4 regions of the Streptosporangium nanhuense genome follow, and region 3 is predicted to be linked to each of the others. Evidence: riboswitches for the same ligand, from Rfam matches in the RefSeq annotation. Region 3 holds a riboswitch; each other region holds the start of a gene.

Evidence for each region. Region 3 has a riboswitch for cyclic di-AMP ahead of AC5L38_RS14015 (hypothetical protein). Riboswitches for the same ligand answer to the same signal wherever they lie in the genome.
Region 1: it holds a riboswitch for cyclic di-AMP, as region 3 does, so the genes downstream of both, AC5L38_RS15690 (C40 family peptidase) here and AC5L38_RS14015 (hypothetical protein) in region 3, are expected to answer to the same signal.
Region 2: it holds a riboswitch for cyclic di-AMP, as region 3 does, so the genes downstream of both, AC5L38_RS04055 (CHAP domain-containing protein) here and AC5L38_RS14015 (hypothetical protein) in region 3, are expected to answer to the same signal.
Region 4: it holds a riboswitch for cyclic di-AMP, as region 3 does, so the genes downstream of both, AC5L38_RS05805 (C40 family peptidase) here and AC5L38_RS14015 (hypothetical protein) in region 3, are expected to answer to the same signal.

What each region holds. Positions count from the first base shown of each region.
Region 1 covers NZ_JCADBG010000007.1:113,363-120,482, forward strand. The annotation lists gene lysX (bifunctional lysylphosphatidylglycerol synthetase/lysine--tRNA ligase LysX) at 1-830, shown strand, start outside; gene AC5L38_RS15685 (helix-turn-helix domain-containing protein) at 2,057-2,257, shown strand; gene AC5L38_RS15690 (C40 family peptidase) at 2,404-3,453, opposite strand; cyclic di-AMP (ydaO/yuaA leader) riboswitch at 3,459-3,605, opposite strand; gene AC5L38_RS15695 (amino-acid N-acetyltransferase) at 4,087-4,632, shown strand; gene AC5L38_RS15700 (RDD family protein) at 4,861-6,048, shown strand.
Region 2 covers NZ_JCADBG010000001.1:968,932-976,051, forward strand. The annotation lists gene AC5L38_RS04040 (carbohydrate ABC transporter permease) at 1-209, opposite strand, end outside; gene AC5L38_RS04045 (carbohydrate ABC transporter permease) at 302-1,279, opposite strand; gene AC5L38_RS04050 (ABC transporter substrate-binding protein) at 1,363-2,712, opposite strand; gene AC5L38_RS04055 (CHAP domain-containing protein) at 3,504-4,202, opposite strand; cyclic di-AMP (ydaO/yuaA leader) riboswitch at 4,221-4,359, opposite strand; gene AC5L38_RS04060 (hypothetical protein) at 5,182-6,150, shown strand; gene AC5L38_RS04065 (DUF6716 putative glycosyltransferase) at 6,248-7,120, shown strand, end outside.
Region 3 covers NZ_JCADBG010000006.1:99,403-106,522, reverse strand. The annotation lists gene AC5L38_RS14035 (hypothetical protein) at 1-454, shown strand, start outside; gene AC5L38_RS14030 (roadblock/LC7 domain-containing protein) at 531-911, shown strand; gene AC5L38_RS14025 (hypothetical protein) at 924-1,295, shown strand; gene AC5L38_RS14020 (alpha/beta fold hydrolase) at 1,380-2,240, opposite strand; gene AC5L38_RS14015 (hypothetical protein) at 2,506-3,333, opposite strand; cyclic di-AMP (ydaO/yuaA leader) riboswitch at 3,609-3,759, opposite strand; gene AC5L38_RS14010 (DUF4253 domain-containing protein) at 4,093-4,839, opposite strand; gene AC5L38_RS14005 (IclR family transcriptional regulator) at 5,330-6,115, shown strand; gene AC5L38_RS14000 (sugar kinase) at 6,158-7,120, shown strand, end outside.
Region 4 covers NZ_JCADBG010000002.1:201,077-208,196, reverse strand. The annotation lists gene AC5L38_RS05825 (AMP-dependent synthetase/ligase) at 1-1,682, shown strand, start outside; gene AC5L38_RS05820 (glycosyltransferase family 4 protein) at 1,823-2,947, opposite strand; gene AC5L38_RS05815 (M48 family metallopeptidase) at 2,944-4,221, opposite strand; gene AC5L38_RS05810 (hypothetical protein) at 4,218-5,057, opposite strand; gene AC5L38_RS05805 (C40 family peptidase) at 5,241-5,720, opposite strand; cyclic di-AMP (ydaO/yuaA leader) riboswitch at 5,890-6,049, opposite strand; gene AC5L38_RS05800 (C40 family peptidase) at 6,812-7,120, opposite strand, start outside.

The sequences.
Region 1 (7,120 bases), on a different contig from region 3:
CGTACGACATGGAGCTCTACCTCCGCATTGCGATCGAGCTCTACCTCAAGCGGCTGGTGGTCGGCGGGCTGGAGAAGGTCTTCGAGATCAACCGCAACTTCCGCAACGAGGGCGCGGACTCCACGCACAACCCCGAGTTCACGATGCTGGAGGCGTACGGCACGTACCTCGACTACAACGACATCGCCGACCTGACCCAGCGGATGATCCAGAAGGCCGTGCTGGCCGCTCTCGGCCACTCCGTGGTCGTCCACCAGGGCCAGGAGATCGACCTCGGTCTGGCGAAGTGGCCGCGGATCACCCTGTACGGGTCGGTCTCCGAGGCACTGGGCGAGGAGGTCACCACCGAGACGCCCCTGGAGCACGTCCGCAAGCTCGCGGACGCGCGGGAGATCCACTGGGACGCCAAGTGGGGCCAGGGCAAGCTGGTCCAGGAGATCTTCGAGGCCCTCGTCGAGCACACGCTCGTCCAGCCCACGTTCGTCATGGACTACCCGCTGGAGACCTCCCCGCTGGCCCGCATCCACCGGGACAACCCGCTCCTCACCGAGAAGTGGGACCTGATCGGCTTCGGCACCGAGCTGGGCACCGGCTACTCGGAGCTGAACGACCCGATCGAGCAGCGCCGCCGTCTCACCGAGCAGTCCATGCTCGCCGCGGGCGGCGACGTCGAGGCCATGCAGCTTGACGAGGACTTCCTCACTGCCCTGGAATATGCGATGCCGCCCACCGGTGGCATGGGCCTCGGCATCGACCGCCTCATCATGGCCTTCACGGGCAAGAACATCCGCGAGACCATCCTGTTCCCGCTGGTCAAGCCGACCGCCTGAGCAGGCGGGCGGCACGGAAGGACGATCTTCCTTCTGCGGTGGCGCCGGGCCGGGGACTCCCCGGCCCGGCGCCACCGCCATGAGGGGCTGTCCGCCTCCCGGCGACGGTGTGTTCCCAGGCGGGGGCGCCCCTGTGCCGAGGCCGGGGCGGCCCTGTTCACCGCTCGGGACGTCGGGGTCGAGGAGCGCCCGGAGAGCCTGATCGGCCGCGCCGGGCCGCGCCGGGCCGCGCCGGGCCGGGCCGCGCCGGGCCGAGCCGAGCCGGGCCAGGCCGCGCGGCGCCGCGCCGAGCGTCACCGTCCCGCTCCCGCCGAGCGGCGCCCTCACCCCGCCCACTCCCGCCGAGCGGCCCCGTCACCGTCCCACCTCGCCGATCGGCGTCCCGCGCGGTCTCGCGCCGGTGGGTACAAATGGGTACGAAACGGAGCGTGAGCTGCGCGCGGCCGGGTCACGCCGCAGCGGTTCCCCCACCGTCTCCTGGCCGTCCTCGTAGGAGAATCGTCTCGGGGCGCCGGGGCGAATCACCCTCGCGGAGTCTCACGGATCGGGACGGTTCCCCGTGGAAGCGCCCGGGGCGTCGGGGCGGATCCGGTGGGTGGGAAACGGTCGCCGGGCCCGTGGTTCCACCGGCTCCACTGCTTCCGCGCAATACCGGACGCTTTTCCGCATGGTGCAGATATCCCTTTCCAGTATGTCCAATATCGCCCGACGGTCCGCCGTTGCGCGGTACTTCGCGAATGCCGCAAAGCCTCGCCCTTGACCCTCATATTTCCGCGTTTTCCGTGGCGTGTGGTCAAGGCGGTGAGGCATGGTCGCCGGAGAGCGCGGGGAAGAGATCAATTTTTGCCGGAAAATACGGGCGGGCCGGGATCCCCGGGGGATCGGCTTCGGAGTGTCCGGCGAGACGGTGGTTCCGGCGAAACCTTGTTCTGCCGGGACTTCGATCGTCGCAGCCAGGGGGTGCTTGCCGGCTCGTGCCTGGGCTCGATCATGACATAGCCGCAAAGGCACTGACATATCATGAGTACTTCACGTAGCGCCTGCTATGTCAATACTGGACGCACGCTATGAAGAGCGGAACTTGACGACCTTTGAACAAGGCGTTTACCGTTCCTGGCGGACGGTATTCATTTCCGGCGTCTCGCACCCGGTTTCCAGAGTGGGGGGAGTGACTCTTGATGGCATATCCAGAAGTGGATTCACGCCATGGCGACAGCCCCCTGGGCATGAGCGAAATCGGTCTCAGTGACGACGACCTCGTGCTGCTGGCTGAGCTCGCCAAGGGTGTCACCGTCGATCGGGTAGGGCGTCGCCTCGACATCAGTGGCCGGACGGTGAGGCGCAGGCTGAGAGGCATCTGCGACCGCATCGGCGTCGCCACGGCGATCGAGGCCGTGGCCTGGGCGGCTCGCCGTCGCCTGATCTGACGCGTCGCCGCGTGTCCGGCAGGTCGGGCCGGACACGCGTGCGAGCCGGCAGGCAGGACAGGCCACACCACTCCGGTCCGGCAGGTCGGGCCGGACACGCGTGCGAGCCGGCAGGGACGCCCGCACCGCTCAGGCCGGAAGACGGCTCAGGCGGCGATGCGGACGCCTCCGGCGAAGGGCCGGTTGTCGATCGTGGCGATGTGGATGACGTCACCCGTCCGGGGCGCGTGGACCATCAGGCCCGCGCCGATGTAGATCCCGACGTGGTGCAGGTCGCTGTAGAAGAAGACCAGGTCGCCGGGGCGCAGCTCGTTCCTGGAGACGTGGGTGCCCGCGGTCCACTGGTCGCCGGTGTAGTGCGGCAGGCTGATGCCGACCTTCTGGTAGGCCCACATGACCAGGCCGGAGCAGTCGAAGGAGTTGGGCCCCTCGGCGCCCCACACGTACGGCTTCAGCTGCTGGGTGAGCGCCCAGCGGGCGGCCTCCGCGCCCTTGCCGCTGCCCACGATGGGCACGTTCGTCTTGACCCGGGCACCCCTGTTGCTGACGGCCCTGGTGCGCACCTCGCTGAACAGGTCGCTCTCGACCCGGTCGACCAGCCGCTCGATCTTGGTCCGGTTGCCGTCGATCTCCGCCAGGAGCTTCTTGACCTCCGTCGTCCTGGCCTTGGCACTGGCCTGGGCCCGCTCGGCGGCCTCGATCGCCCGGCTCACCTGGGCGAGCTCCTCGCTCTGCTGCTGCTGGAGCGCGTAGTTGGTGGTGGCCTGGTCGAGGAAGGTGTCGGGATCGGTGGCCTGCGTGAAGGCGAGCCCGGAGTTCAGGCCGCCCGACATGTAGGTGCTCTGCGCCAGGAGGGTGGCCTTGGTGCGGCGGGACGCCAGCTCCGACTCGCTCGACGCGAGGATCTTCTTGGCGCTCTCCGCGGCCCGCTGGGCCTGCCTGAGCTTGACCCGCTCGCCGTTGTAGCGCTCCGCGAGGGTGCCGATCTCCTGGTGCAGTTTCTCGGCCTGCTTGGCCAGCTGCTGGAGGCTGGGCTCGGGGTCCGCGGTGGCGGACACCAGCGGGGTGCCGAGGGTCAGGGTGGCGAATGCCAGGCCGATGACCGCCATGCGACGGCGCAGCCCTCGCGGCGCGCGTTCTCGATCGCGGGTGTCGTGACCCGCCTGCTTTCCTCCGAGGTCGCGCGTGCGCTTCACCAACGGGCTCCTCTCTCGGCCGCCTACCGGGTTAGCTGACGGGTTCGGGCCGGAGGCAGCCCTACCGGGTGCGCCGGTGGCACTCGGATTCACCCCGGAGGACGTGGTGGGTCCCTGGTTCCCCGCGCGGGGGGATTCGGCGGGTCAGGCTTTTTACGTCTCTGACATCGAGCACGGAGATTAGTGCACCCGTGGTTCATGCTCAACCAGAACTGCGAATTCAGTAGAGGTTTCGCAACTGAGGTGTCACGAAAAGATCACACCTCAATATGATCAACATAGCCGTTACGCAGGCTTTGCCTTCGGTGTGACGGGTGGGACGAGAGGTCCTCCCAGGTCCGGGACCGTGCCAAAGGTGAGTTGCGGCACACGGGAGGCGCCGCGTACCGAGAGTGGTAAAGCGATCGCCAACGGTCATGTGCGGCCTGCGAGCTGCGAGTTAAGGATGAGCCGTAATTAAAGACCGGTGAGGACGTACGCTGAACGGTCATGGAGCAGCTTGCTGAGCATTCTCCCGTGCCGGTCGTCAGCGCCCCCGGCGGCGGGGAGCGGCGTGCCGGATCCACGGAGGCGGAGCGGGGCGCGCCGGAGGCCGGGACGGGTCCCGAGGTCGCCGGGACCACCGAGGTCGCCGTGATCGCCGAGGTCGCCGTCCGCCGCGCACGCACCCCGGACGTCCGCGCGATAAGGCGGCTCGTCGACACCTACGGCGGTGCCGGCCCGCGCCTGCTGGCGAAGGCCACCGTGACCCTGTACGAGGACGTCCAGGAGTTCTGGGTCGCCACCGACGCGGAGGGGGCGGTGATCGGCTGCGGGGCCCTGCACGTCCTCTGGGAGGATCTGGCCGAGATCCGCACCGTCGCCGTCGATCCGACCCGCAGGGGGCTGGGAATCGGCCACCGGATCGTCTCCGCGCTCATTCGCACGGCCGCCGAGCTCGGGCTGCGCCGGGTCTTCTGCCTGACCTTCGAGGTCGACTTCTTCGCCCGGCACGGATTCCGGGAAATCCAGGGCACACCCGTCGCGCCGGAGGTCTACGCGGAACTTCTCGCCTCCTACGACGAGGGTGTGGCGGAGTTCCTCGATCTGGAACACGTCAAGCCCAACACCTTGGGAAACACCCGGATGCTGCTACATCTGACACGTGAGCCCGACTCTGATGACTTTAGAGCTGACTGATCGGAAAGGTGACTGTTGATACCTATGTCGATACCTTGTGCTGCAGCATGCATGTGCGTCTGACATTTGCCACATGCGCAGTCTAAGTGAGGTGACGCGGTGAGCACCGGACAGCCGCCGTATCGACAGGATGATCCCGACCGCGATCGCACACCGTCGGGACAGCCGGATTACGGACAGCACAACGCGGGTCGAGCCCCCAACGAACTCGATCCCGACGTGACAGTCGTGGGATATCGGTCGGAGGCCTCACAGCCGAACACCGGCCCAGGACAGAGCCAGCCCGGTTACGGCCAGCAGGGCTACGGGCAGCAGGGGTACGGCCAGCAGCAGGGTTACGGCCAGCAGCCCGACTACGGGCAGCAGGGCTACGGCCAGCAGCAGGGTTACGGTCAGCAGGGTGGGACGGGGGCGTACGGGCAGCAGCCCGGCTACGGCCAGCAGCCCACCCACGACCAGGGTTACGGCCAGCAGGGCGGGACCGGCGCGTACGGTCAGCAGGGTGGGACGGGGGCGTACGGGCAGCAGCCCGGCTACGGCCAGCAGCCCACCCACGACCAGGGTTACGGCCAGCAGGGCGGGACCGGCGCGTACGGTCAGCAGGGTGGGACGGGGGCGTACGGGCAGCAGCCCGGCTACGGCCAGCAGCCCACCCCCGACCAGGGTTACGGTCAGCAGCCGGGCTACGGCCAGCAGCAGCCCGGCTACGGGCAGCAGCCCCAGCCCGGTTACGGCCAGCAGCCCGACTACGGCCAGCAGCCGTACGGCAAGCAGCCCGACTACGGCCAGCAGCAGTACGGCCAGCAGGGCTACGGCCAGCAGCCCGACTACGGGCAGCAGGGTTACGGCCAGCAGCCCGCGTACGGGCAGCAGGGCTACGGCCAGCCGTACGGCGGTCCTCCCGGGGCCCCGGCCCCGCTCGCCGAGTGGTGGCAGCGCCTGGTGGCGAGGATCGTCGACGGGGTCATCCTGGCGATCCCGACGTTCATCATCAGCGCGGTGCTGACCAGCATGCTCGTGACGTTGCCCAGTTTCAACACCGAGACGGGCGAGGTCACGGAGGCCGGCGGCCTGTTCCTGTCGACTCTCCTCATCACGCTGATCACCGCGGGGATCTACTTCGCCTATGAGTTCTTCATGCTCAGCAGGGGCGGGCAGACGGTCGGCAAGATGGTCATGGGCATCAAGGTCGTGCCGGTCGGCGGCGCCCTGCCGCCCGGCGGGCTCAGCTCCGACGTGGCGGTCAAGCGCGCCGGGGTGCTCTACGGTCCGCAGTTCCTGACCTGGGTGCCGTTCCTGAACTACATCGTCTACATCTTCAGTCTCGTGAACGTGCTGTGGCTGCTGTGGGACAAGCCGCTGCAGCAGGCTCTGCACGACAAGGTGGCCGGGACGGTCGTCGTCAAGATCAAGTAGTTCCCTGAATAACGGGGCCGGCGGTTGAACCGCCGGCCCCGTTTTCGCGTACGGGTGAGAAAACGGGGGGCCTTAGGGGCCGCGTATGGGTCTCGGGGTCCGGGGGCCGCGGAAGCGCGAAACCATTTGCCGCGTCCTGAGCAACGCGGGGCAACTTATGACCGAGTCTCGCCCCGCCCACCGGAATATTCGCGTACGGTGCCCACAACGGGCCCACCGGCGCCCGTGGGTCTCCTATGGGGCGTCAATGCCGGATCCACCGCCGTCGGGGGTTCGCGCACTACTCACCGAATGGTCGGCCCGGCGCGCCTCCGGCATCCTCGGCGATCTCGTGCCGGATTCTCTTCTTCGCCTTCCGCCGCGCGTTCAGGACAGGCGGTGAAGGCCTTCTTACGGACCCGGATCGGAGGCGCGTGGTGTTGGCGGGGTTGTCCGAGGGGGCCATCGTGTTTGGTGGTTATACGGTCTACGACTATGTACTCCGTGCCAGAGCGGGTCGTACTCTTGGCGAGAAAGTGTTGAAGATCCGTCTTGTTCCATACGCTTGCGTCACATCGGCTCACACCGGGGTGATGAAGCGAGCGGCTCTCCGTCCGGGTGTTCCGCCGACGGCGGGTATTCCCGTGTTGAACCCGCTCGCGGCGATCTCCGGTTCCACGGCGAGGTGCTCTTCGTCCAGCCCGGCCGACCCCTCCACCAGGGGTTTCGGCGCGGGGAGCTCGACGGCGCGGCGGCCGCGAACCCGCCTGGCATTGGTATTACCGCGACGGTGATGATCACCCGATCGTCCTGTTGGTTTTTCCTCACGGCTTTACGGCCGCAACCGGTAAGGCGGCTGGAGAGAAGCATTAGGCTGGAGAGAGACGGACATGGTCGCCCCTGCTGACGCGCGTCGCCGGCCGGTGGCGCTATGGTCATCTGTGGGCGGTTCCAGACCGATCGGGCGTGCCTGCGCGGCCCAGGAGTCGCCGCCACATTTCCATGGTCCCCAGAAAGCCACCCACGGTGCGGAGCGAGGACGAATGTACGACGTATTGTCCGCGTTGATACCCCCGGCGGTCGTCGGCGGGGC
Region 2 (7,120 bases), on a different contig from region 3:
GAGACGATGGCCGAGTTCACCAGGCCGGTCATGAAGTAGGCGTCCTCGGTCGACAGCAGCCGCGCGATGTTCTCGCCGAGGTGGCCGCCGGGGAACAGCGGCGGCGGTACGTCGATGGCCTCCTCGTTGGTCCGGGTGGCCATGATGAACATGTAGTAGATGGGGAACGCCGACAGCACGAGGGCGAAGGCCAGCACGACCTTCGTCATGGGGCCGGCGTCCCAGATGCGGTTCCGCGCGGCCGACGGGCCCGAGGGCCGCCTGGAGTGCTGCGCAGGAGGCCGCCGGAGCTGGGTGACCGTCACTTGGAACCCCCGATACGGCGGGTGAAGGAGTAGTTGATGAGCGTCCCGATGAGGATCAGCGCGAACAGCAGCCACGAGGCGGCCGCGGCGTAGCCGAAGTCGAAGTCGCGGAACGCCTCCTTGACGATGAACATCGCCACGGTCTGGTACTGGCCGGTGGCGCCGCCGCTCATCGTCGGGTTGCCGTCGAACATGACCGGCTCGGTGAACAGCGTCAGGCCGCCGATGGTGGAGATGAACACGACGAAGATGATCGTCGGGCGCAGCATCGGGATGGTGATCTGCCAGAACTGCCGCCTGGGCGTGGCGCCGTCGATGGACGCGGCCTCGTAGAGGTCCCTGGGGATGGTCTGCATGGCGGCGAGCAGGATGATCGCGTTGTAGCCGGTCCAGCGCCAGTCGATCATCGTGGAGATCGCGATCCACGCGGACCACTTCTCGTTCTGCCAGTTGATCGCGTCGACCCCGAAGAAGCTCAGGAACCAGTTGATCAAGCCGTAGTCGCGCCCGTACAGCTGGGTGAAGACCACCGCGACGGCGACGACGGAGGTGATCAGCGGCAGCAGCACGCCGAGGCGGAAGAAGAGCCGTCCCCGGATGCGCTTGTTGAGGGCGTTGGCCAGCAGGAGGGCCAGGACGAGCTGCGGGACCGTCGACATGACGAACATGCCGAGGGTGTTGATCACCGCGTTCCAGAAGGCCTCGTCGGTGATCAGCTCGATGTAGTTGTCGAGGCCGACGAGGGTCTTGTCCCCGGCGAGCTCCCACTCGTGCAGTGAGACCCAGAGGGTGTAGCCGAGGGGGAAGATGCCGAAGACGGCGAAAAGCAGGAAATAAGGGGATACGAGGAAGTAGGGGGTCGCCCGGAGGTCGAACCGGGCCCACCCACTGCCCCGTCTCGGTCCGCGGCGCCCGGCCGGCCGGCGGGGGCCGGGCCGCGGTGGCGCGGCCGGGGAGTCGACGTGCAGTGTCATCGGTCAGTGCCTTTCAGCGTGGGCAGGCGACCGGCCCGGCCGCGGGATCACCGCAGCCGGGCCGATGCGGGTCGGTACGGGGATCAGCCCGCTGCCTTGACGCCGGCCTCGAGGAACTTGGTCCAGGCCTGGTCGTAGGGAACCGAGCCCTGGTCCATGCCCTCGAGCACCTTCTCCACCGAGGTCTTGACCTGGGCGTGCTTCTCGCCGAGGAAGACGGGCAGCAGGTCCTTGACCGAGGCGCCGAAGATCTGGCCGGTCGGCGCGTCGTTGAAGAACGGGTTCTTCAGGTCGGCGACCGCCGGGTCCTGCTGCGCGGGGAGGGAGCTCGGGAAGGCCGCGGCCTCCTGGAAGGCCATCACGTGGCCCTCCTTGCCGGTGAGGTAGTTCAGGACCTCGGCGGCCTCCTTGGGGTGCTTGCTCTGCTTGGGAATGGCCAGGTAGGAGCCGCCCCAGTTGCCCGCACCACCGGGCACGGACGCGACGTCCCACTTGCCCTTGTTGCTGTCACCGGCCGCGCCGGAGACCACGCCGAGCATCCAGGCCGGGCAGCCCATGGTCGCGAAGGCGCCCTTCTTGATCGCGGCGTTCCACGGCGGGGTGAAGGAGGCGAGCTTGGCGGTCAGGCCCGCCTCGCTGAAGCTCTTCACCGTGTCGAAGGAGGTCTTGATGGCCGGGTTGGTCTCGATGATGAGCTGGTTGTTCTTGTCGAAGTAGGCGACGTTGCCGTTCTTGGGCGCCTCCTGCGACAGGATCACGTTGTAGAGCGTGTTGGGACCGTCGAGGAACTTGGGATCGGTCTTGCCGGGGTTGGCGGCCTTGAACTTCTCGCCGATCGCCTTGAAGGCGGCCCAGTCCGGCCAGAGCTTGCCGACCTCCTCACGGTCGGTGGGCAGGCCCGCCTTCTCGAACAGATCCTTGCGGTAGCACATGGTCATGCCGCCGATGTCGGTGCCCAGGGCGAAGAGCTTGTTGTCGGCGTTGATGCCGTTGTCCCACTTCGCCGCGGGGAAGTCGGCCTTGCGGCTGTCCAGCCCGTACTCGGCGAGGTCGGTGAAGAACTGGGGACGGGCCTTCATGAGGCCCATGGCGCCCTCGTCCAGGGCGATGATGTCGGCCGCGCCGCTGTTGGCCTGCAGGCGCTGGAGCAGCTGCGGGAGGTAGACGTCCTCGAAACGGTCGGTCAGGTTCTGGTACTTGACCTGGATGTTCGGGTGCGCCGCGTTCCACGTCTCCACGGCCTTGTCGTAGCCGAAGTTCTCGCCGCCGCCGAAGGTGTGCACGGTGATGGTCACCGGCTCGGCCGCGGCGGCGGAGCTACCGCCCGCTGCGGGCGCGGCGGGCTCACTGGAACTGCACGACGTGATGGCCAGGGCGGTGGCCGCCATGACCGAGACGGCGGCGAGCTTGCCGTGCCGCTTGTTGTTCAACATTCCGGACCCCTCTCAGGTGGTCGCCCGAATCATTGGGAGGCGACATCGCGGACCGGTCCCCGACAAACCGGTCCTCGCGACGAGGTCGTTCCTCAATGTGCTTTGGGAGCGCTCCCACGAAGAGTGGACGATAGGCAACCGGGACGTCAATATGCCGAAACTCAACCGTTACATCCGGGCGGTTTAGGTGGGACTACCGGCATGAAACGTTCACAAACGCCTCATACTGGTTATTGGGAGCGCTCCCATCTCACGGGCATACAGTCGGGGCATTTCGTGTCCTCCTGGGAGAGGGTCCGTCGGGGGAGGCCTCGGAAGACGTCGGCGCGGGGCTTGTCAAGGGGGTGTCAGGGCGAGTCCGGGAAGGGGCGGGCGCGGCTGGAGCGGATGCGCCGGGAAGGCCGGCGCGAGGAGGAACGAGGGCAAGGTGAGGCGGGGCGGCCTCGGGGCCGGGCCGGAGAGGGGCCAAGGTGGGGGCCGGGCAGGAGGGCGGTCCCGGTCCCGGGGCCGGAGCCGGGCGGGGGAGGACGCGAAACGCTCCCGGGGGCGCCGCTCGTTCGAGCGGCGCCCCCGGGAGCGTGTGGACCTGGCCGTCGTTCACCGGCGGGGACCTGGCCGTCGTTCACCGGCGGGGACCTGGCCGTCGTTCACCGGCGGGGACCTGGCCGTCGTTCACCGGCCGGGACCTGGCCGTCGTTCGCCGGCGGGGGCCGGGACGCCCGCGCCCGCCGTGGGGGAACGGCGGCCGCGGGCGGCGGTGAGCGCGGTCGGTCGAAGCGGACCGGGTGAGGTCAGTTGGAGTAGACGGGGTAGCCGTAGCCGACGACCTCGGAGACGGGACGGACGCGCTGCTCGACGTCGCCGTTGCCGGTGTTGCCCTCGATCGTGGTGATCGTGCCGTCTCCGTTGTCCTTCTTCACGAAGCCGACGTGGTCGATGCCCTCGATGCTCTTGCCGCCGGCCCAGTCGAAGTAGACGACGGCGCCGGGGGTCGGGATGGTGCCCCAGTGGCCGTTGTTCTTGAACCACTTGGCGTGGGCCACGGTGTAGGCGTCCCAGCCCATCGTGGGGCGGATGCCGGCCACCTCGCCGACCCAGGAGACGAACATCGCGCACCAGGGGGCGTTGGCGTAGTCGTACACGGTGTTGCCGCCGTCGCGCGCGAGGGTCTCCTTGGCGCGGGGGCTCGACATGTACCAGGAGTGGAACTTGGTCCCGCCGCCGTTGGCGTTCTCGCGGACGCCGATCTGCTTGGAGGCGATGTCCAGGACCTTCGCGGCGGAGACCTTGGGGAGCCTCTCGGCCACGATCTGCAGCGGGGTCTTGGCGGCCTTGGCGTCCTGGGCCTTGGTGTCGACGGGCGGCGCGTTCACGACGCCGTGGCCGTCGGCGGCCAGGGCGGTGCCGGTGGTGCCGGTCGCCAGGGCGACGCACGCGCCCATGATGGCGCAGGCGGCGCGGGGGGTGGAGATGAGGCGATGCTTAGTCATACGGGGGTTCGACTCCTTGCTTCGCTTCCATTCCGCCTACCGGGTTAGCTGACGGGTTCGGGCTGGGAAGTGCCCTACGGCGCACAGGTGCGCTGATTCACCCCAGGAACGTGGTTCCCCGGTTCCGCAGACCTCGCGGATTCGGCGGCCGTGCTCACCATCGGTGGAGGGGCTCCACCAGGTGGGACACAGTCGGGCAATGTGACGGCAATGCACAGACCTGGATAGACCTAGGCAATCGCCACGAATAGGACGAAGGTACGTCAGGGGGACAGACGATTACAAGTAGGACATATTGCCTTGACTTGGGAATACGCCTGAATCAGGTCGGTGTTGCGGGGTGCCCTCCGGCCGGAGAGGCGGGGCGCGGCGACCTCGGCCACACCTCCCCGAGGTGGTCGGGCGCAACTCGCGCCGACGTCGGGATCCCCTGCCCCTGCGGCGATCCGGGTTTTCCGCACCCGCCCGCGAGTCGCCTGCGGAGGGGTGCTATGACGCGCGAGCGGACCCTCGGTAAGGGCGTGAGGCACCCGGTAAAGTTTCGAACATGTATTCGATGGTAAAAAGTATTCCGATGGTAGAGGTTCCCCCATGCGGGGGCCGGGGGCGGCGCGCCGGATCCAGTGGCCCCGGCCCCGCGCCCGAGGGAGTTTGCGCAGCTCAGAGCGATGATGGAGGGCAGCGGGCGGGCCTCGCCGCCCGGAAGGTAAAGAGATGTGCCCGTGAGGGGCCCCGCGAGGCTCCGTGACCCCGCGAAGGTAAAGGTGCCGAGTAAAGGAACACGCTTTCCCCGAGGCCCCGCCGCGCCCGCGGGTAAAGTCCGGACGATCATCAACAGACGCGCGTGGTCGGCTGTTCACCCGCAGTTCCCGGGCGCTTAAGCACACCGGGTTAGGTTGTGGCAGTCGTGAACGGGTCATCGCCCGGCGTGGAGGACGGCCGAGACCACGCGCGGGATCAGGGTTCGGCCGTTGCCTGGGTGGAGTCCCCGCTGCAGATGCTCTGCGCGGTGGAGGCACATCATGCCGGGCTGCTCGGCGCCCGCAGCCATCTCGTGCCCAGGGCGAAACTCCGCCCGCTGGCCGTGACGGGCCGCGAGCTGGGCCGTCTCACCCTGCCGAGGGGGCTGGAGCTCACCGCGGCCAGGCAGGACATGCCCAGGCCGCGCCGGGGCGAGACCTGGGTGGTGGGCGACGCCTTCTCCGGCAAGGTCCAGTTCCGCTGGCTCACCGCGCTCCCCGGCCGGATCGTGATCGTCGACGACGGTCTCGCCACCATCAGGCTCCTGGAACTGCTCACCGGCAGGGTGGGAACGCCCCTGCTGAGGGCCAGGGCGAAGGCCGGAAGGCTCAGGACCGCCCTCGGCGCGGCGGCCGGGCTCAGGCTGCGCGCCGCCGCCCGCTCGGGACGACTGTCGATCTTCACCGCGCTGCCCGTGCCCCCCGACCTGGCGAAGGCCGTACGCGCCGGGGGAGCCGAGCTGGTCACCCACGACTTCGCCTGGCTGCGGTCCCAGCCGCTGCGCGGGCCCCGTCCCGAGGAGCGCACCGTCGTCCTCGGCACCTCGCTGGTCCGCAACGGCCTGATCCACCGCGACCGCTACTTCACCTGGCTGGCCGGGCTCGGCTCGGCCGGTCCGGTGGCCTACTTCCCGCACCGCCGCGAGGATCCCGACGACCTCGTCCGGGTCGGGGAGCAGCCGGGGATCACCGTCTACGACGGCGGGACCCCCGCCGAGATGACCCTGCGCGGGCTCGCCGCCGAGCAGCGGGTGCTCAGCCTGCCGTCCACCGCGGTCACCTCCCTGCGGGTCCTGCTCTCGGCCCGGGGCGTCGCCGTGGAGACGGTGGACGTCCCCGACGAGTGGTGGACGGCCGAGGCGGCGCCGTCACTGCGCTCGCACCTGTCGAGGTTCGCCCATCACGACACGGGAGTCCCCGGGGCATGATCCCGTGGCCGACGCCCGGCGGGCCCGCCGCGCGCGGGACGCGCTTCCCTGCACACGAAACCGTACGAAACCGGGGATTCCCCGCCGGAGGTTCTCCTTGAAGGTCCTGGCCGTGGCCGACTCCGACTCCTACCTGAAGTGGGCGGCCTGCCTGCTGAGGGACCTGCCCTCGGGCTGCGAGACGGAGCTGGCGGTCATCCGTACCCCCATCACCCCGTCGCCGGCGCAGATCCACGCGGCCGTCGCCGGCTCGGCGGCCGACCCGCCCGTGCTGTCGGCCCGCGCGCTGCGCCGGACCGCGGAGCGCCTTCGGCCCGACGTGGTGCTCGTCGCCTGTACGGGACCCGTGGTGGACGTGCTGGTCGGCGAGGTGCTGGCCGGGTTGCGGCCCCGGCCGGTGTTCGTCTCGGGGCTGCCGGGCATCTCCGTCCCCGCCACCGAGAAGGCGTGGCTGTTCCGCAGCGGGTGCGACCTGTTCGTGCTGCACAGCGGCCGGGAGGTCGAGGAGTTCTCCGAGATCGGCTGCCGGCTGGGCGGGGGCGGCCAGATCGGGCTGGCCCGGCTGCCGTTCCTGCGCGACGGCGTGGAGACCCCCGCGACCGGGCCGCGCGACCGGGTGGTGTTCGCCACCCAGGCCAAGGTGCCCAGGCGCAGGGAGGAGCGCGAGCGCGTCCTGCTCGCCCTGGCCGAGCTGGCCCGCAGGCGGCCGGACCTGGACGTCGTCGTCAAGCTCCGCGCCCTGGACACCGAGCGCCAGACCCACAACGAGCGCCACCACTACCAGCGCCTGTGGCAGTCGCTCGCCGAGGAGGGCCGGGTGCGCGCCGAGGCCGTGCGCTTCGCGGTGGGGCCCATGCACGAGCACCTGGCCCACGCGGCCGGATTCGTCACCGTCAGCTCGACCGCCGCGCTGGAGGCGATCGCCCAGCGGGTGCCGCTCCTGGTGCTGTCGGACTTCGGGGTGGGCGCC
Region 3 (7,120 bases):
CGAGCGGAGGAGGGCGCAGTTGGAACAGATCTGGCCGTCCGCGGAGCTGGACACGCTCCCGGTCGTCCCGTTGAGGCGCATCAGCGCCCAGCGGGTGGTGCTGAGCTCGCTCCAGTGGGAGGTGCTGGTCGGCGCCGACTCCACGGCGACCCCGGCCGACCTGGCGCGCAAGCTCGGCCGTCCCGCGTACTCGGTGCTGCTCGCCGTACGGCAGCTCGCCTCGTCCGGGCTGCTCCGCGTGCCGGGGCCCGGCCCGTCCGAGGCTCCTCCGGCTTCCCCCGCGCCGGAGCCGGAGCCGGAGCCGCTGCCCAGGCGGACGAGGGGCGCCACGGAGATCCCGGCGACCGGAACGGGCTCTCCGGAGACGTCGGAGTGGCTTCCCAGGGCGAACGGGAACCCGGCCGACGTCAACCTGCTCATCCGGCTCAGGAACGCATTGGAGGCCATGACTTGAGCGACTTGAGCGACTTGAGCCCGGTCACATGCCGATAAGGCTGCGGACGCTGAAGCTGATCGGAAGGAGGATGCCGGTGGAACTGCGCGAGGAGATACGGCGCGAGATGGCGGCGCTGCGAGAGCGCATACCCGACGTGAACGGGAGCATCGCGTGCAGCGTCGACGGTCTGACGATAGCGAGCGACCTGGAGAGGGACAGCGAGCAGACCGGCGCGCTCTCCTCCGCGGTGCTGGCCCTCAGCCGCCGGATGACGAGCATGGCCGGCAAGGGCACCTTCGAGGAGACGTTGATCTCCGGCACCAACGGCTACGCGGCCTTCTACGCCGCCGGACCCAAGATCGTCCTCACGGTCCTGGCACGTCCGGGGACCAACCTCGGGCTGCTCAGGCTGGAGGGCCGCAAGACGGCGGCCAGGCTGGCCGCCGTCAGCTCACGCATATCGATACCCCAGTGATCGGAGACAGCAATGGGCAACATGGACGTCTCGCTCAAGGAGATGATGACGATCGACGGCGCCATCGGCTCGGTCGTCGTCGACTACAACAGCGGGATGGCGCTGGGCGCGCTCGGCGGGTCCAAGGATCTCGACCTCCAGGTGGCCGCCGCGGGTAACACCGAGGTCGTCAAGGCCAAGTTGCGGACCATGGAGTCGCTCGGCCTCAAGGACGGCATCGAGGACATCCTCATCACGCTCGGTACGCAGTACCACATAATCCGCCCGATCTCGGGCCGGAGCGGCAAAGGCCTGTTCCTCTACCTGGCCCTCGACCGGAACCGGGCCAACCTCGCGCTCGCGCGGCACGTCCTGCGCGGCATCGAGGAGAAGCTCGAGGTCTGATCTTCCGGTGCGGTCCGCGCCCCGGGAGGCACGGACCGCACCGGAGCCCGCCCTCCCCCCGGCGGGGAGGGTGGCGGGCGAAGGTCACCTCCCGGAGTCCGCCGAGGTGGTGAGCTCGTCGATCGCGTCGACGAAGGAGGGCCAGAGCTCGGCGGGCAGGTCGTGGCCCATGCCGGGGTAGGTGATCAGCCGGGCACCGGGGATCGCGCCGGCCGTGGCGATCCCGGCGGGCAGGGGGACCAGCGGGTCGTCCTCCCCGTGCAGCACGAGAGCCGGAACCGCGAGTTCCTTGAGCCGGGGCGCGCGGTCGCCGGAGGCCATGATCGCGGCCACCTGCCTGGCCGTGCCCGCCGGGTCGTACGACCGGTCGTAGCCCAGCCCGGCGATCTCGGCGTTCCACCCCCGGTCGAACGGGTAGCCGGGTGAGCCGACGGCCGCGCAGTTGTCCAGCGCCCGCCTGATCGCGCTCTCGCGGTCGGGCGTGAAGGCCGGCAGGAGCACGTCCGGGTCGGTCAGCAGGGCCGCCCGCGGGCTCGGGGTGGACATGATCGAGGTGAGGCTGCGCACCCGGTGCGGGTGGCGGATCGCGAGCGACTGCGCGATCATCCCGCCCATCGAGAGGCCGACCACGTGGGCCGTGTCCCGGCCGAGCGCGTCGAGCAGTCCGGCGGCGTCGTCGGCCATGTCGCCCAGCAGGTAGGGGACCTCCCCGCTCCCGTCGAGGGCGGGCGTACCCGCCTCGTCCAGGTGGGTGCTCTCGCCGCTGTCGCGGTTGTCGAAACGCACCACGTGGTGTCCCCGGTCCGCGAGCAGGGCGCAGAACCTATCGTCCCACTGGATCATCTGGCAGCCGAGGCCCGTGATCAGCAGGAGGGGGCGGCCCTCCGGGGAGCCGAAGGTGTCGTAGGCGATCTCGATGCCGTTCGCCGGGGCCCGCAGGGTCATGGCACTCCTACCGTCCGCGCTGGTTCCGCGGGACAGAATGCCATTCGGGGGAAAGCGCGGCACCGGCGGGGTGGGGCTCCACGAGGACTCCAGCGAGGACTACGGCGGGAGGGAGGCCCGGCGAGGACTTCGACGGAAGGGAGACCCGGCGAGGACTCCGGCGGGAGGGGGCCCGGTGGGACGGAGACCTCAGCGGGGCGAGAGCCCGGCGGAGGCTCCCGCGAGGAACTCCCGCGGGGCCGGGCTCCGGCTCAGCCCTCTCGGCTCAGCCCTTTCCCGCACCGATCTCGGCGGCGCGGACACCGGCGGCGACCACGTCGGCCGGGACGCGCATGGAGGCGGACTCGACCATGACCTTGGGCTTGCCGGCCCACGGCCGCACCGCGGTGCTCACCGGCTGGGTCTTCACGCCGATCCCCAGTTCCAGGGCCTTGGCGAAGACGACCGTCGGGGGCTTGGCCGGGGTGGTGTCCCTGCGGCTCCAGGCGCCGGTGGAGAACGCGACGGGGTGGTTCTTGATCCCCGTGCCGCCGCCCCACTTGGTGACCACGTACTTGACGTCGATGTGGCCCATGCCGCCGTTGCCGTCCACGCCGAGCGTGCCGGCGTTGAACGTTCCACCGGTCAGGTCGGCGAAGGTCTTGGCATCGATGTCGATCATGATGCCCTGGTTCGAGGGCGAGCCGGGGCCGCGGTCGCCGACGAAGAACTTGGCCTTCTTGCCCTTGTAGATGAGGTAGCCCTCGGTGAGCAGGGGCCAGCTCGGGCTGGCGATCATGCCCTTCTGCATGGGCTTGCCGCTCGCGGGAAGACCGGTGTCACCGGCCCGGCCGGAGGAGTCGTCCCAGAAGTAGGAGGCCGTGGTCGCGCCCTGGAGGAGGACGGACTCGGCGCTCGCCTTCGCCACGCCGACCTCGGGGTCGGCGGTGGCGGCGAAGCAGGTGGAGGCGGGCAGCGCCAGGGCGACACCGGCGGAGGCGAGGACGCTCGCGCCGACCAGGGTGGCGGCGGCGAGGCGGTTCCCGCGGGACTTGCTGTTGTGCCAGACGGACTTGCTCGGGCCGTTCTTGTGCATACCAAAGAAGAGGCGCATGGAGAAGAGGCTCTTTCGCGAGGGAACGGGGCGGCCAGGTGCGACACACCGAAGGGGTGCACTGGCGGGGACGCGCTCGTCGGAAAAGGGGGCGTAGCCGGAATCTCAGGCAATCGCTACGCGGAGCACGATCTGGAAGGTGCCGCTGTCAGGTGCGGCGAGAGGGTCGGGGGGACGGGGGATGGCGAGCTGTGTCGGGTCAAAGGGGGAGAAGTTCAGGTGGTCGGCGCGGACAAGGTGTGCACCGACGTGGTAACGCGGTGATCCATGAGGGGATCTCCTCTCCATCTCGTCTACCGGGTTAGCTGACGGGTTCGGGCGGTGGAGTTGCCCTACCGCCGCATGATCGCGGCGGATTCACCCCGAAAGAGTGGTTCCCCGGCCCCGAAGCCTCTGTAGGGCTCTCGGGATTCGACGTCGGCCGGCCGCTCCCTCTTGTGAAGGGCAGGTCGCCAACCGATAACAGTGGACACTACCTACCAAAACCGGACAAAGCAAAGCAAACACCATGAAAACCCCAGAAGATCTACCTGCAAGCTTCAAGGAAGCCTCATCGATCGCCCCGCCAGACCAACACCCGTCCTACCAGCACGGATGTCTCGACCATCCCGGAATTCACCTCGGGAGCCCCTGCCCAGAGCGCCTGCGTACGGGGGTCAGCCCGGCGAACCCGCCCCTCGCGGATCCGCCCCGGAACGGCCCGTCCCAACCCGGGGGTTCGCGCCCCGAGGTCCGCGAAAGGTAAAGCCCCGGGGTCGATCAGTCCCACCAGAACGACCAGGCGTTCCTGCCCTTGATCTGCTCGGCGTAGTCGATGAGGTTCCCCGCCCCCTGGATGATGCTGTCGGGGCAGAACGTCCAGTGCTCCGCGGCGATGTGCAGGGCGTGCTCGGAGGTCGTCGGAGGCGCGGCGACGCTGAGGTCGAGGGTGTTGAAACCCATGCCGACCACCCGCACGCCGAACCTGTCCTCCCAGCTCCGCACGACGGCCGCGAGCGGGACCATCCACTCGTTGTGGTTCAGGGCGCCCTGCCAGCCCATGACGGCCAGGGCGTCGGCCCCCCGCTCGACCGCGACGAGCCCGAGCGGGGTCCTGCGCTCGGCCACCAGCCCGGCGTACCAGTCGGCGACCACGCCGGGGTCGGCGGCGAGCCTTCCCGCGGGGGCCGGGCCGGGACACTCGGGACCGAAGGGGTCGAGGAGTTCGAGCTGGTCCACGGTGGCCTTGGCGATCCAGTCGGACCACACCTCGGCCATGAACGCGGCGGCGTGGTAGTTGTCGATCTGACCGGCCGTGTCCGGGGCGATCTGGCCGGCCGACCAGGGCTGGACGGAGTCCTCCAGCAGCACCGGCCACAGGCCCGACCGCTCGTGCTGGGCCCTCAGCCGGGCCCAGTACTCGCCGGAGACCGCCACCTCGCTGAGCCAGAACGCCGGACGGCGACGGACTGCGAGCTGAGCGTAACCGGGGTCGGGCCACACCACGTCTCCCGGCGGCAGCTCCACCGAGAGCCTTCTGCCTCCACCCGCGCCGATCCCGTCACCACCCTCGCTCCCGTCGACCCCATCGGCCCCATCGGCGAACAGCTGGCCCAGAACTGGCGGAAGTCGCTCACTCTCGCAATCGCCCATATCTACCGATCCGATCCTGACCACGGACCAATTTTGGCCTGTCAACCATCCCGAGGGACAGTTCTGCCCTGGTCCAGGCAAAAATTATCGGTAGAGGAGAGAAACGGGGCCGGGCGGGTGCCCTCCCCCACCGTCCCTCTCCCGCCTGCCGTCGCCCCTCACCGAGGCACGCCTCCCGGTGAGGAGCGGCGGAGCGACGCCCCTCCCGCCCCCGCCCAGGGCCTTCGCGAGCGCCCCCGCCGCCGGAAGTGGATCACTGATCGGTTGTGCACTGCAAAACGTTGTGCTGCAAAGTGGCCGCGGGGCGGTGTACTCGCCTACCTTGACCAGGTATTCGATTGCCGGAGCACACTGGGAGGCCGCGATGAGTGAGCCCGCTCCCGACCGCAACCAGTCGGCCTCGCTCCGGCGCGCCCTCTCCGTCCTCTCGCACGTACGCGACCACGCGGGCGCGGGCCACGGCCTGTCGCTCACCCGGCTCGCCGAGGCGCTCGGCCTGTCCAAGAGCACGGTGCTCCGGCTGACCGCACCGCTCATCGAGGCCAGGCTCCTGGAACGCGACCGCAGGAGCGGCGCCTACCGGCTGGGCAGCGGCGCCCTGCACCTCGGGCAGGCCTACCTGTCCACCCTCGACCTGCGGACGGTGGCCGCCGAGGAGTCGCACCGCCTGATGGCGGAGGCCAGGGAGACCGTCCACCTCGTGGTCTACGACCCGCCCGACGTGGTCTACATCGACAAGGTCGAGAACGAGACCAACGTGCGCATGGCCTCGCGCATCGGCAGCCGCAACCCCGTCTACCGCACCGCCGTGGGCAAGGCGATCCTCGCCTGGCAGCCGGAGGAGGCCGTCGAGGAGATCGTGGCCGCCGGGATGCCGCACGTCACCCGGTACACCATCACCGACGCCGCGCACCTGCGCGCCGAGCTGGGCCGGATCCGGCAGCGGGGCTACTCGGTCGACGACCGCGAGAACGAGCCCGAGGTGCGCTGCGTCGCGGCGCCGATCTTCAACCACAACGACGTCGCCACCTCGGCCATCTCCATCTCGGGCCTCACCTCCCGGATCACCGCCGCGCGGGTGCGAGACCTCGGTCCCCTGGTGGCCGAGGCGGCCCTGCGCATCTCCAGAAAGCTCGGGTCGACCCGATGATCGACGAAGCCCGCCCGCCGACTCCCTAAGGACCCGTTTCCCATGACTGATCTGGTAACGCTCGGTGAGAGCATGGCGCTGTTCACCGCGCGGCGCACCGGCCCGCTCAGGCACGCCCGCGACTTCGGGCTCGGCGTGGGCGGCGCGGAGTCGAACGTGGCCATCGGCGTCGCCCGCCTCGGCGGGGGCGCGGCCTGGATCGGCAGGGTGGGCGCCGACGAGTTCGGCGAGCTGCTGCGCTCGACGCTGTCCGGTGAGGGCGTCGACGTGCGGGGGATGCGGGTCGATCCCGGCGCGCCCACCGGCCTGATGATCAAGAGTAGGCGCACGGCCGAGATGGTCGACGTTCGCTACTACCGCTCGGCGAGCGCCGGATCCCGGCTGCGCCCCTCCGACCTGGACGTCTCGCTGATCCGCTCGGCACGCGTGCTGCACGTCACGGGCATCACGCTCGCGCTGTCGGCCTCCGCCGCCGAGGCGGTGCGGGCCGCGATCGCCGAGGCGCGCGACGCGGGCGCGATCGTGTCGATGGACGTCAACTACCGGCGCGCCCTGTGGACGCCCGCCGAGGCGTCCGCCGCGCTGCGCGAGACCGTGGCCTCCGTGGACGTCCTGTTCGCGACCGAGGCCGAGGCCCGGCTGGTCGTCGAGGGCGACGACCCGCTCACCCTGGCCGGAGCCCTGTCGGACCTCGGCCCGCGCCACGTCCTCATCAAACGCGGCGCACTCGGCGCGATCGAGCTCTCCGACGGCGCCGTACGGCACGCGGAGCCCTACCGGGTCGTCGAGCTCGACCCGGTGGGCGCCGGGGACGCCTTCGCCGCGGGCTGGATCGCCGAGACCGTCGCCGGGGCGACCCCCGAGCGGCGGCTGGCCACGGCCTGCGCCGCGGGGGCCTTCGCGGTCACCGCCGACGGCGACTGGGAGAGCCTGCCCCGCCGCGCCGACCTGGACCTGCTGCGCCCGGCCGGCACGAACAACACGTCCGACACGGCCGACACGGTC
Region 4 (7,120 bases), on a different contig from region 3:
AGGTCGGCGACGACTGGAAGGCCGTCACCGCGAGGGAGTTCCGCGACCAGGTCGCCGGGGTGGCCAAGGGCCTGATCGCCGCGGGGGTGGAGCCCGGAGACCGGGTGGCCCTGATGTCGCGCACCCGTTACGAGTGGACCGTGATCGACTACGCGATCTGGAGCGCCGGGGCGGTCGGCGTGCCGATCTACGAGTCCTCCTCGGCCGACCAGGTCGCCTGGATCATCTCCGACAGCGGCGCGAAGGCCGTGTTCGCCGAGCTGGAGTCGCACGAGGAGACCATCCGCGAGGACGCCTCCGGCCTGCCGGGCCTGAAGAACGTCTGGCGCATCGAGGGCGGCGCCCTGGACGAGCTCACCGCGCTCGGCGCCGGGGTCTCCGACGACACGCTCGCCGAGCGCAGGACCGGGCGCGGCATCGCCGACCTGGCGACCATCGTCTACACCTCGGGCACCACCGGCAGGCCCAAGGGCTGCAGCCTGACCCACGACAACCTGCTGTTCACCGCCAGGAACGTCGCGAACGGCCCGCTGGAGCGCCTGTTCGTCGTGGACGGCAGGGCGGCGCTGCTCTTCCTGCCGCTCGCGCACGTCTTCGCCCGCATCATCGAGATCGTGCTGATCGAGACCGGCACGATCCTCGCGCACACCCCCAACATGAAGAACGTCGCGCCCGACCTGCAGGCCTTCAAGCCCACGTTCCTGCTGGGCGTGCCCCGCGTGTTCGAGAAGGTCTACAACGGCGCCGAGCAGAAGGCGACCGCCGAGGGCAAGGGGAAGATCTTCCACGCCGCGGCCGACACCGCCGTCGCCTGGAGCAGGGCGCAGTCGGCGGGCGGCGCGGGGCTGGGCCTCAAGATCAAGCACGCGCTGTTCGACAAGCTCGTCTACGGCAAGATCCGCGCCGCGACCGGCGGAAGGCTGACGACGGCGGTCTCCGGCGGTTCCGCCCTCGGTGAGCGGCTCGGCCACTTCTTCCGCGGCGTGGGCATCGAGACCCTGGAGGGCTGGGGCCTCACCGAGACCTCCGCGCCGTCCTCGGTCAACATGCCGGGCGCCAACAAGATCGGCAGCGTCGGCAAGCCGTTCCCGGGCGTCACCATCGGCATCGGCGACGACGGCGAGGTGCTCGTCAAGGGCCGCCACGTCTTCCAGGGCTACTGGAACAACGACGAGGCCACCGCCGAGGTGATCGACACCGGCGGCTGGTTCCACACCGGCGACATCGGCGAGCTCGACAAGGACGGCTACCTCCGCATCACCGGGCGCAAGAAGGAGATCATCGTCACCGCCGCGGGCAAGAACGTCGCCCCGGCCCCGATGGAGGACCACATCCGCGCCCACCCGCTGATCAGCCAGGCGATGGTGGTCGGCGACGACAGGCCGTTCGTCGCGGCGCTCGTCACGCTCGACGTCGAGGCCCTGGAGCAGTGGAAGGCCGCCAACGGCAAGGCGGGGGCGGACCTCACCGAGCTCAGCTCCGACCCGGCGATCGTCGCCGAGGTGCAGAAGGCGGTGGACGGCGCCAACAAGTTCGTCTCCAAGGCCGAGCAGATCAAGAAGTTCACCATCCTCGCCATCGACATCAGCGAGGAGAGCGGGCACCTCACCCCGACCCTGAAGATCAAGCGCAACATCGTGATGCGCGACTTCGCCAAGCAGGTCGACTCCCTGTACGGCTGAGACTCCGTACGGCTGAGACTCCGTACGGCTGAGACTCCGTACGGCTGAGACTCCGTACGGCTGAGACTCCGTACGGCTGAGACTCCGTACGGCTGAGACTCCGTACGGCTGAGACTCCGTACGGCTGAGACTCCGTACGGCTAAGGAGTCTCCGCGGGCTCCAGGAGGCGGGCGAAGCGGGAGGCGGCGAGGTCCCAGTTCCACTCGCGCGCCGCCCACTCGCGCCCGCGCTCCCCCATCGCGCGCGCCCCGGCCGGGTCCTTGAGCAGTCCGACCAGGGCCGCCGCGACCTCGTCGGGGCGGGTGCCGTCGACGACCAGGCCGGTCTCCCCGTTCAGCACGGCGTCGGGGGCGCCGCCGGAGGAACCGGCCACCACCGGCAGGCCGCTGGCGGAGGCCTCCAGGTAGACGATGCCGAGCCCCTCCACGTCGACGCCGCCCAGGCGGGTACGGCACGGCATGGCGAACACGTCGCCCGCGGCGAGGTGGCCGGGCAGCTCCGCCTCCGGCACCGGGCCGGTGATCCTGACCGAACCGCCCATCGGCCGCGCCAGCCGCTCCAGGGTCCTGCGGTACGGGCCCCCGCCGACGATCAGGAGCACCGCGCCGGGCACGTCCCCGACCACGGCGGGCCAGGCCCGCAGGAGCGTGTCCTGGCCCTTGCGCGGCACCAGCCTGGACAGGCAGACCACCACCGGCCGCTCCCCCAGGCCGAGTCGCGCGCGCACCCGCTCCCCTCCGGCCCCGGGGTGGAAGACCTCCGTGTCGACGCCGGGCGCGAGCCGCACCAGCTTGTCGGCGGCTATCACCCGGGCCAGCCGCCGCCGGGTGTACTCCCCCAGGTAGGTGACCACGTCGGCGTCCGCCCCGATCCTGGCGAGCACCCGGCGGCCGGCCGGGACGCCGGCCCAGCCCGCCTCGTGGCCGTGGGTGACCATGACGACGCGGCGGGCCCCGGCCTCGCGCATCCGGGGCGCGAGCAGCCCGAGCGGTGCCGCCGCCCCGAAGACCACGCTGTCGCACCCGAACTCGGCGACCAGCCCGGCGGCCCGGCGGGCGACGGCGGGCGTGGGCAGCATCAGCGAGGTGGGGTGCCGCACGACGGGGTACGGCTGGCGCAGGTCGAAGGCCGCGCTGCCGGCCCACCGGGGGGCGTAGACGACGACCGAGCCGGGCGGGCGGCGGGCGATGAGGCCGTACACGAACGACTGGATCCCCCCCGCGCGGGGCGGGAAGTCGTTCGTGACGACCAGCGTGCGGCTCACGGTTCGGGCAGGCCGTTCAGCCCGGCCCAGGAGCGTGCCAGGGCGATGCGCTGCGGCGTCGTGGGATGCGATGCATAAAGTACATATTCGACTAGATCAGGCGACAAATCCGAAATATTGGTGGCCGCCAGCCGTTTCTGCATGGCGACGAACGTCGCCGGGTCCCTGGTCAGGTCCAGCGCGTGCACGTCCGCCCGGGCCTCGATCTGCCTGCTCACCAGGTTCTGGGCCGGTCCGGACAGGACCGTCGCCAGGCTCAGCATCCCCATGACCAGGCCCACCGCCCTCGGGTCGCCGAGCGAGGCGACCCCCGTCCGGCGCCGTACGACACCCGCCGAGGTCACCGCGTAGAGCAGGCACGCCCCGAACGCCGCGCCCAGGCCGCCGACGAGCGTGCCCGACAGCACGTCGCCCGCCTTGGCGTGGCCCAGCTCGTGCGCGACCACCAGCTCGACCTCGTCGGCGGGCGCGCGGAGCAGCGTGTCGTAGACCACGATCCTGCGGGTCGCGCCGAACCCGGAGACGTACGCGTTGAGCGCGGTGGTCCGCCGGGAGGCGTCGGCGACGAGCACGTTCTCGACCGGCACGCCGTCCCTGGCGGCCATGGCGAGCAGGTCGTCGCGAAGCTGTCCGGCCTCCAGCGGCCTGAAGTCGTTGAAGACCGGCTCGACGAGCACCGGGTAGGCGAAGGAGGCGGCCACGGTCAGCACGAACGCCCCGGCCGACGCGGGGATCCACCAGCGCCGGTAGCGCCGCGCCAGGGCGACCACCGCCAGCACCATGATCGCGGTCAGCGCGGTGCCGATGCCGGTGCTCTTGGCCCGGTCGGCCGACCAGGCCGGCCAGGCCTGGGTGGACAGCCCGAAGTCGCGCAGGTAGCCCTCCGACCACATCCCCAGGGGCCAGCGCAGGATCGCCACGGCCGCCGACAGCGCCAGCACGCCGAGGAGCGTCCGCAGCCACCACGGCCCCGGCAGCCGGTCGGCGAGCCGCGCGCCCAGCGGGGTGGCCACCAGCACCCCCGCCACGACCAGCGTCAGGCCGAGCGACAGGTAGCCGGGAAGGCTGACCAGCGCGTCGAACCTCTCGGCCCTGGCGATCTGCTCGGCGGTGAAGTCACGGGCCGGATCGGGAACGACGGGCGGGGCCCCCTCGGGCAGTGCCCGCCAGGGCGTGGTGAACGCCACGACCGCCAGCGTGACCACCCCCAGGACGGCCAGCGCCCACCCCGCCGACCGCACGCCCGGGGGCGTGTCCGTCGTGCTCAGCGTCACGTGAGTTCCTCCCTGAGGTAGTCGCGCCAGGCTCCGGTGAACTCGGCCACCGGCAGGCCGAGCGTGCTCCCGACATCGCTACCGTAGAGCCTCACCAGGGCCTTCTCTCCGAAGCGCTCCGCGACGAACCTGCAGGCGAGCCACGCCTCCTCGTACGCCTGCGCGAGCCGCGGCGCGCCGGGGGCGAAGTCGGCCGGGGCGGGGAGCCGGGCGGGCAGGACGCCCGCGCGCACCTCCGCGGCCAGCTCCGCGGCGGCCGTGCGCACCGCGAGCCCGGCGTCACGGTAGCCCGCGTAGTCGGCGAAGCCCTCCGAGAGCCACATCGGCACCCGGCCGCCCCGGGTCGCGCCGGTGGCCACGTGGGCGAGCTCGTGGGTGATCACGACATCCCTGCCGGTCCCGGTGAGCCGGGCGTATCCCGACGGCAGGACGATCACCCGGTCCGCGGTCGCCATCGCGGCCAGGCCGCGGGTGCTCCCGGCCCCGGCGAGCGACGCGGCCTCGGCGTCGGTGGCGGGGAAGAGGACCACCGCGTGGACCGGCCCCCAGATCGCCGCGACCGTCGCGCGGGCCCGGTCGGCCCTGGCCGCCAGATCCCGCAGGACGGCGGCCGGGACGCCGTGGCCGATCACGAGCGAGTGCTCTCCCCGGACGGTGACCGCGGCGCCCGGCCACAGATCGTGAGGGTCGCGCGGAGGTGTCCGGGGGCCGTGAGGGGCGTCGGGCAAAAGCGGTGCGGCTCCGGCCAGGAGGGGGCCCGTCCCGGCGAACGGACCGGCGCTCATCAGCGCCAGCATCCCGGCGAGCACGGCGCGGCGCCCTTTCGGGACGGACATACGAGCCGATGGTACTCGACCGGCATGGAGCGGCCCCGGCCCTCCTGGTGGAGGGCCGGGGCCGCTCTTGCGTGCTCGGACGCCTGCCCGGACGCGGGCTCGGTGCCCGTACTCGGATTCCGGGCCTGGGCTTCTCGCTCAGGCCTCGTAGTCCGGGCTCCGTGCCCGGGCTCCGTGCGGGGCTCAGCCCCCGGGCCGTGCCGCTCCTGCGAAGGAGGACCTGTAGTAGCCGGCCAGCCTCACGACACGGACCGTCTTGCCGCTGCTCGGCGAGTGGACCATCCTGCCCTTGCCGACGTACATGCCGACGTGGCCCTTCCCACTGAAGAACATCAGGTCACCGGGGCGCAGCTTGCTCCACGAGACCTTCTTCTTGATCGACCTGTACTGGCTGTGCGTGATCCTGGGGAGGGACACGCCCGCCTTGCGCCAGGCGTACCGGACGAGCCCCGAACAGTCGAACGCTCCGGGACCGGAGGCTCCCCACCGGTACGGGTCGCCGATCTGCTTCTTGGCCGCCGAGACCGCCTTACCGGCCCGGACCTTCTGCAGTGCCGCCTTGCTCCTCCCGACCTTGCCCTTGGCCTTGGCCCTGGTCGCGGTGGTCACGGTTCGAGGGGCGGTCTTCTTGGTGCTCTCGGCCTTCTCGGAGGCGTCGGTCACGCTGTTGAACAAGATCTCCGAGGGGCCGTCCGCCACCGCCTGCGCCGCCGTGGGCCCTAGGGTGACCGCTCCGGCTGAGGCGGTCAGGGTGAGGGCGATACCGCCGATGGAAAGGCGGAAAAGGCGCGACAGACGGGGGTTGTACGGGGTGGTAGACAGGATTTCTCCTTGGGACTTCCACTGATGCCTACCGGGTTAGCTGACGGGTTCGGGCTTGGAAGATGCCCTACGGCACAAATGTGCCGATTCACCCCTGGCCACACTGTGCTGGGCCTTTTGGGTCCCCGGTTCCATGCCTCCTGGCTGCATAGATTCGGCGGGCCGCCGTGATGAGCCCTGCCCCCGGGTGGGGGCGCGGCGGCCGGTTGGATTTCTATAGGGACACCGGCCCGAAGACCGACATTCGCCGCGACGGCGTGGCTTGCACGTCGCGACGCCAGAAGTTACCCCGATCTCCAACTTTCGGCAAAGCATTCGCCAAATCGGGTGACCGGACAGCCCTCTTGATCTTCCTGTTACCCCTGCTAAATGGCTATTTATGCTATTGAGATATGACCCTCGTCACACGACCGGCATCACTCTGATTAATAGTGATTTCTGTAATATTCATCACATCGCCGCGCCTGAGGCTTGGCCTTAGAATGCGCCGCCCCCGGACGATCGGGCCTCTCGGCCCCTGCGCGCACGTGCCGGCACCATGGATCGACCTCCGGAAATCCGCCCGAACGACCTCAAAACCGGCGGCGCCGAGCGCCAGGACGGACATCGGTTCACCCGGCCCCCCGATCGCGCGGGCACGGGACGCGGTGGAGCCTGGCGGCCTCCCAGGGGCCGGGGAGCCGGTGGAGCGCACGGCGAGGTGTGAACGCCTCAGTGAGGGCCCTGCGCGCTCTCAGGGCGGAGCCCACCCGGGCCCCGGCACGTGTCCTCAAGGGGAGCCCGCACGAACCCGATGCGCTCTCAGGACGGAGGACACGCGCCCAGGCCCTGGGAGCCCGCTCCGGACGGCGCGGGCACCCGGGAGACGTCCACCGTCACCACGCGCCGGAGCCGGAACCCATCGGCCCCGCTCAGGGCTCGGCGGGCAGGGCTCAGGGGCGGACGGCTCCGACGATGCGGCGGCCGTAGGAGGAGAGCGGGACGACCTTCACGACGTCACCGGTCTGCGGGGCGTGCACGATGTTGCCGTCGCCCGCGTACATGCTGACGTGGCCGAGACCCTCGCTGAAGATGAGGTCGCCCGGCTGGAGCTCGCTCAGCGACACCTTGCGGCTCGCGCCCCAGCTCCACTGCTCCCAGGTCGTACGGGGAAGGCTGACCCCCCCGCTGCGCCAGGCCCCCTGGACCAGGCCGGAGCAGTCCCAGCCGCTGGGACCCGTGCCGCCGTACCGGTAGGGCTT